3 regions of the Roseixanthobacter psychrophilus genome follow, and region 2 is predicted to be linked to each of the others. Evidence: riboswitches for the same ligand, from Rfam matches in the RefSeq annotation. Region 2 holds a riboswitch; each other region holds the start of a gene.

Region 1 (2,251 bases), on a different contig from region 2:
AAGGGCGTGGACGTTCCGCCGGAGCGGGCACCCTCCATGATCGACGAATATCCCGTGCTCGCCGTGGCTGCGTCCTTTGCGCACGGCACCACGCGCATGCGCGGCCTCAACGAATTGCGGGTGAAGGAAAGCGACCGACTGGCCGCGGTGGCCGACGGCCTCGCCGCCTGCGGCGTACCCCATGAGATCCTTGGCGACGATCTGCTGGTAACCGGCCTCGGCCCCGATGGTGTCGTCGGCGGGGGGCCGGTGGCCACCCATATGGATCATCGCATTGCCATGGCCTTCCTCGTCATGGGCTTTGCTGCGCGAGACGGCGTGAGGGTGGACGACATGCGCTTCATCGCCACCTCCTTCCCCACCTTCGTGCCCATGATGGGCGACCTCGGCGCCGTGCTGAAATGAGCGCCGCCATGATCATTGCCATCGACGGTCCGGCGGCATCCGGAAAGGGCACCCTTGGCCGGCGCATCGCGGCCACCCTTGGCCTGCCCCATCTCGATACGGGCCTGCTCTATCGGGCGGTGGCGGCCCGCTGCCTCTCCGATGGCACGCTGGACGACGAATTGGCGAGCGCCGATGCCGCGCGCACCCTCGACCTGCGCAGCCTCGACCCGGAACAGCTTCGCACCGGCGAACTGGGCGAGGCGGCGTCTGTGGTGGCGGCCCGGCCGGCGGTGCGCAGCGCGCTGCTGGAGCTTCAGCGGCGCTTCGCCGAGCAGCCCGGCGGCGCGGTGCTGGACGGGCGCGACATCGGCACGGTGATCTGTCCGCATGCGCGGGTGAAACTGTTCGTCACGGCCACGCCCGACGTGCGCGCCACCCGCCGCCACCGTGAACTGCTGGAGCGGAAGTGCGACATCGCCTTCGAGGACGTTCTGGCGGACATCCGCAAGCGCGACGAACGCGATTCGCACCGCGCGACCGCACCGCTGGTTATGGCCGCGGATGCCGTCCTGCTGGACACCACCCACCTCGGCGTCGAGGACGTGCTGGCGGCGGCACTTGAAATCGTCGCCGCAAAGAAGGCCGGGGAACACGCCGAGGCGCAGCAGGGCGAAAGCTGAGACGGCGCACAGGGGTCCGATGCGGTTCATTGACTTCGGGCCTGACCGGTTCTTAAGTGTCGGCGTCGATGGTCCCGGTTCGAGCGGCTTGCTGCTTCCGCCGGGTGAAAAGGGAATGCGGTCGCGCACGGGTTTTCCGGACGATAGCCGCAGCTGCCCCCGCAACTGTAGGCGGTGAGTTCCGGCCGAAAAGCCACTGGAGAAGGGCGCTAGCGCCCCTTCCGGGAAGGCGGCCGCGAACGGCGATCCGCGAGCCAGGAGACCTGCCACCGACAGGAGCGCGTACCGGGCGGGGTGCCCTGGCATGGCGATTCTCTCTGAGGCACGCGCCGAGCGGGCCGCTCGCACCCATGGATACGCGGCGTGGAGCGACCTTCCAACGACGATGCACCTTTCGCGGCGGGCGACACGACGGCGCGAAGCGGCACGCCCGCCGACGGGCCGACCCGCGATTCCCTGCGCGTCGCCTGCGTTCCGGCCGTGACCCTGTTCGTCTGCACCACCTGCAAGCTTACCGGCGCCGATCCGCAAACCGAGCCGGCCGGCGCGGCCCTGGCACGGGACGCGATCCGCGCCGTGGCAACGGGCGGGGACCCCGCCATCGCCGTGAAAGAGGTGCGCTGCCTTTCCAACTGCAAGCGCGCGCTTTCCGCAGCGCTGGTGCGCACCGGCGGCTGGTCCTACGTGTTCGGCGATCTCACCCCCGACAGCGCCGCCGACCTGCTCACCGGCGCGACCCTCTTCGCGACCTCCACCGACGGCATCCTGCCCTGGCGCGGACGCCCCGACAGCCTCAAGCGCGGCATGATTGCCCGCATTCCTCCCATGAGCTTCTCCGAGGACCAGCGATGACCTCTCTCGCCCGCATTCCCTGCACCATCGTTACCGGCTTCCTCGGCGCGGGGAAGACGACCCTGATCCGCCACATCCTGGAAAATGCCGGGGGCAAGCGCCTCGCGGTGATCGTCAACGAATTCGGCGACGTGGGCATCGACGGCGAGATTTTGAAGGGCTGCGGCATCGAGAGCTGCCCGGAGGACAATATCGTCGAGCTGGCCAATGGCTGCCTGTGCTGCACGGTGGCCGACGATTTCGTGCCGGCGCTGGACCTCATCTTGTCCCGCACGCCGCGCGTGGACCACATCCTGATCGAGACCTCCGGCCTCGCCTTGCCAAAGCCCCTG
Region 2 (2,251 bases):
GCTTGAGCAGCACCGGGTTCATGTGCACGCTCGTCGGTACGCGGGCGGCGCGGGCCTGCAGGGCTTGCGCCCGGCCGATCTCGCCGCCGTCCGCCGTGACGGCGGCATTGTTGGACATATTCTGCGGCTTGAACGGCCGCACGCGCAGCCCGCGATTGGCAAAGGCGCGCGCAAGGCCGGCGACCAGCAGGCTCTTGCCCACGTCCGAACCGGTTCCCTGAAACATCAAGGCTTTTGCGGTCATCAGAATTCGATGCCGGCCTGCGCCTTCACGCCGGCGGAGAAATGATGCTTCACCAATCCCATTTCGGTCACAAGGTCGGCCGCTTCCAGAAGTTCAGGCTTCGCGTTGCGCCCGGTGACCACGATGTGCAGGTCAGGCCTGCGGGCCTTCAGGGTCGCCACCACATCGGCGAGATCGAGATAGCCATAGCGCAGGGCAATGTTCAGTTCGTCCAACACGATGAGGGATAGCGTCTCATCCGCCATCAGCGCGCGGGCCTGGTCGAAGGCACGCCCGGCCGCTGCCGTGTCGCGGGCGAGATCCTGGGTCTCCCAGGTGAAGCCTTCCCCCATGGTGTGCCATTGCATGCGCTCGCCGAACGCGGCGAAGGCGTCTTTTTCCCCAGTATGCCAGGCGCCCTTGATGAACTGGACAACCCCCACTTTCCGGCCATAGCCCAGCATCCGCAGGGCAAGGCCGAAGGCGGCGGTGCTCTTGCCTTTGCCGGGACCGGTGTGGACGATGAGAAGACCTTTTTCGAGCGTCTTTTCCGCCACCTCCGCATCCTGCACGGCCTTGCGCTTCGCCATCTTCTCCTTGTGGCGGGCGGCCTGTGCGTCGTCGATGCCGGCTGGGTCTGACTCATCGCTCATCGAGCGTGCCTTTCACTGTCATCGGCAGGCCGGCGACCATGAAGATCACTTCATGGGCCAGTGTCGCCATGCGTTGATTGAGCTGGCCGGCGGCGTCGCGAAACCGGCGGGCGAGCGCGTTGTCCGGGACGATACCGAGGCCGACCTCGTTGGCCACCAGTACGGTGAGACCCCTGCGCGCACGCACCGCCGCGACGAGCCGCTCTTCTTCTGCCGCGAGATCATGGTCCGCCAGCATATGGTTCGTCAGCCACAGGGTGAGGCAGTCGAGCAAAAGAGGCATTTCGGGCGGGAGTTCCCCCAGCAGGCGGTGCGCATCGAATGGCGCGTCATGGGCGTGCCAGCGCGCGTCGCGCCGGGCCTGATGCAGGCTGATCCGCTGCGTCATCTCGGCATCGAACGCTTGAGCGGTGGCGACATAGGCATAGGGGGGGGGCATCATCTCCACGCGCCGCTCGGCGTAGCCGCTCTTGCCCGAGCGCGCGCCCCCGAGCACCAGCACGAGGCGTCCGGCCGATGGCGATGAGGTCTTGGTCATCGACGACGCGGATGTCCGGCGGCCGTCGCCGGACAGATGCCAGCTGCCGCTGCGCCGGACCAACAGCGGGCGTGTACCGGACAAGCATGTGGGTGCAGAGCGACCATCAGCATCTCCCTGACCCTCCCACCGAGGGCCGGATTAGACCCGTCTTGCGGGCAGAAACGTCCTCGGCAGGTCTCCTGGCTTGCGGATCAACGCTCCCCCGCCCTTCCCGAGGCAGGCCTCAGTGGTTCGCAGGTTTGCTTTCCGCCGACAGTTGCGGGGGCAGCCGCGGCATTGAAGGCATAGCCTTCGCACCGCGTTCCCTTTTCATCCCTAAGGAACCGACGACACAGCGACTATAGGGCGGCTGCCGCGCACGGCAATCGCTCGCGGCAGATGCGAACGGAATTTCGTAGGTCAGCTTCGCGCCCTAGCCACCAAGGTGGAGGTGGATTGGCCGGGCGTCACATCGGCCAGCACCAGCTTGCCGCCATTGGCGATCACAACATCAGCGCCGACCACATCTTCAGGCCGATAATCGGCGCCCTTGACCAGGACGTCCGGCAGCAAGGCTGTGATGATCTCAAGAGGCGTGTCCTCGTCGAACAACACCACGAGATCGACACAGCGCATGGCGCCGATGACCCGTGCGCGCGCGTTTTCATCCTGGAGCGGCCGGGTCGGTCCCTTCAGACGACGGACTGAAGCGTCCGTGTTGAGCGCCACCACCAGCCGATCGCCCTGCGCCGCTGCAGTCTCCAGCATGCCCACATGGCCGGGATGCAGCAGGTCGAAGCAGCCATTTGTGAACACAATGCGGGCGCCGCTCGCCCGCCAGCGGTTGAGAATGGC
Region 3 (2,251 bases), on a different contig from region 2:
CTTCTCGATATCCTCGCGAAGGAAATGCGCGTGGCGATGACCCTGACGGGCGTGGAGCGCGTGTCGCAGATCGACGGTTCGATCCTGGCGAAGCTCTAGGGCGTTTCCCCGTTTTCAGGGACGCAGGGAAACCCTCTCTCTCGTCGTTCAGTCGCGTTTTCCTGACGCGAGCCGAACCGTCGGCAAGATCGCTGCTGGCGCTCCTGCTTCGCTCGAATCTCGCCGGCCGAGTGGGCGGCGACATGAGCGGCGGGGGGCGCCGCTCATGTCCTTGGATCACGTCGACCGGACGGCCGTTGGTGGGAACCCGTGGTTCAGGCCGGGTCGTAGAGGCGCCGCTCGAGCAGCGCGCTGCCCTTGAGACCGTGCAGGGCCTTGGCTGCCGCGAGCACGGCAAGATCGATCAGCGGCTCGACAATGATCACCAGCATGTAGGCGCCGCCGAACGTGGCGATGGAGGAAGCGTTCGCCACCGTGAAGCCCTGGCCGTAGAGCGCCCAGAACGCCACCCAGACGACGATTCCGGCCTGATAGGTGGTCGAAAGCGCCAGGGCCTGACGATACTTCAGCTCCACATAGGGCGTGTTGGGTGCCAGGACCTTGGGGGCCAGCACGGCGAGCGCGAACAGCGGCACCAGCAGGGTCGTGACATTCATGCCGTATTGCGGCAGGTCGAACGGCGCGAAGAACAGGCCCTGGACCAGCAGGCCGAGGGCAAGGCCGATGGCTGCCGGGGCGGCCCCGAAGATCAGGAACAAGGTCGAGCCGAGGATCAGATGGACCTCGGAAACGCCGACCGGATAATGCGGGAGAATTTCGAAGAACGAGAAGACGAGGGCGGTGCATGCCGCACTGCGCGCGATCAGCGAGAGCGGGCCGCGTTCGCGCACGGTTCCGGCCGCCAGCTTCATCGTATAGCCGAGGGCACCGGCGGCGGTCACATAGCTCAGCCAGATCTTGCCGGGATCCACGAGGCCGGGTTCGATATGCATAGAAGGCTCCTTTACCGTCTCACCCGACGGCGTGAGATTGAACACATGCTGCGCCTGGCCGGTCTCCTGACTCGCGGGTCGTCGCAACCTTCCGCCTTCCCAGGCCTCCCCGAAGGGTAGGTCCAGTGGCATCCCGGCAGGCCACTCGCCGCTCACAGTCGCGGGGGCGGTCGGGGCTCGCGGCGGTCAGCCGTTCCCCCGTTCCCATATCGTCCGAAGCGCGTCGCCGTGCCTCGTCCGAAAACCATTCGCTCGTGCAGCAGCGGACAACCCGCAGCCGCTGTCAAGGGCGCAGATGCGCGGCGCCGTGCGCTATTTGGTGAGGATGAGTTTGTTTTGGGCCGTCAGGCGCAATTGGTAAGCCTGATCGCCGTGCCGGATCATGATGGTGCGGCCGACGCGGAAGATGTCCGCGCTGTCCATGCTTTCCTGGACGACGGGGATGATGCGCCCGCGCGGCTTCAGGACGATCTTGAGGGGGACGGTGCCCATAAGAGCCTCCCGGTTCGTATGGAGGGAAGCGGGGCAAGGGTGTCGTGTCAGGCCCTCGCCCCGCGCCAGCGTCACAGGTGCAAAAGTCCTGGAACGACGAAGCGGATCAGGATCGCCATCTGGCCGAAGATCCAGCTCACGGCCGCGGTGTCGCGCAGATCGATGCCGTCGCCGCTCACGTCCAGCAACGCACGGGCAACATCGAGGTCGAACAGCTTAATGCCGCCCATCAGCAGGCAGCCCGCCGCCGCGCCGGAGACGAAGGTGGTGCCAAGGTCGCGCAGCACCGAGGAGGAGGACGCGTTCATCCCGCAGCTCCCGGCATTGCCAGGAGTTGGCGCAACTTCTCATCCCGCGCGGCCTCATCCTCCTTGTAGCCGATGATCCCGGCATAATGCCCCTGGCGATCCATCAGATACACCACGGCGGTGTGGTCGAGGGTGTAGTCGCCATCGCTGGTCGGGACCTTGCGCCAGAACACCCGGTAAGCCTTGGCCAGCGCCGCGATCTGAGCCGGCGGCCCCGAAAGGCCGATGATTCGCGGATCGAAGGACTGGATGTAGCTTGCCAGCGTCTGCGGCGTGTCCCGCTCCGGGTCGAGCGAGACGAACACCACCGTCAGGTCTTGCGCCTGCGCGCCCAGCCGGTGGAGCGATTCCGACATGTCCCACAAGGTGGTCGGGCACACTTCCGGGCAGCGGGTGAAGCCGAAGAAGATGGCGAATGGCTTGCCCTTGAGATCGCCATCGGAGAGGTCCCCGCCCTTT

Evidence for each region. A riboswitch is a leader RNA that binds a small molecule or an ion and turns the genes downstream of it on or off. The one in region 2 is predicted to bind cobalamin.
Region 1: it holds a riboswitch for cobalamin, as region 2 does, so the genes downstream of both, V5F77_RS14470 (DUF1636 family protein) here and cobU (bifunctional adenosylcobinamide kinase/adenosylcobinamide-phosphate guanylyltransferase) in region 2, are expected to answer to the same signal.
Region 3: it holds a riboswitch for cobalamin, as region 2 does, so the genes downstream of both, V5F77_RS06440 (energy-coupling factor ABC transporter permease) here and cobU (bifunctional adenosylcobinamide kinase/adenosylcobinamide-phosphate guanylyltransferase) in region 2, are expected to answer to the same signal.

The regions. Positions count from the first base shown of each region.
Region 1 covers NZ_JBAFWT010000014.1:106,508-108,758, reverse strand. The annotation lists gene aroA (3-phosphoshikimate 1-carboxyvinyltransferase) at 1-405, shown strand, start outside; gene cmk ((d)CMP kinase) at 414-1,067, shown strand; cobalamin riboswitch at 1,120-1,352, shown strand; gene V5F77_RS14470 (DUF1636 family protein) at 1,431-1,919, shown strand; gene cobW (cobalamin biosynthesis protein CobW) at 1,916-2,251, shown strand, end outside.
Region 2 covers NZ_JBAFWT010000006.1:224,633-226,883, reverse strand. The annotation lists gene V5F77_RS09105 (cobyric acid synthase) at 1-244, opposite strand, end outside; gene cobO (cob(I)yrinic acid a,c-diamide adenosyltransferase) at 244-876, opposite strand; gene cobU (bifunctional adenosylcobinamide kinase/adenosylcobinamide-phosphate guanylyltransferase) at 866-1,414, opposite strand; cobalamin riboswitch at 1,570-1,760, opposite strand; gene rfaE1 (D-glycero-beta-D-manno-heptose-7-phosphate kinase) at 1,817-2,251, opposite strand, start outside.
Region 3 covers NZ_JBAFWT010000004.1:180,711-182,961, forward strand. The annotation lists gene lldD (FMN-dependent L-lactate dehydrogenase LldD) at 1-99, shown strand, start outside; gene V5F77_RS06440 (energy-coupling factor ABC transporter permease) at 315-992, opposite strand; cobalamin riboswitch at 1,032-1,256, opposite strand; gene V5F77_RS06445 (hemin uptake protein HemP) at 1,305-1,484, opposite strand; gene V5F77_RS06450 (hypothetical protein) at 1,556-1,792, opposite strand; gene V5F77_RS06455 (SCO family protein) at 1,789-2,251, opposite strand, start outside.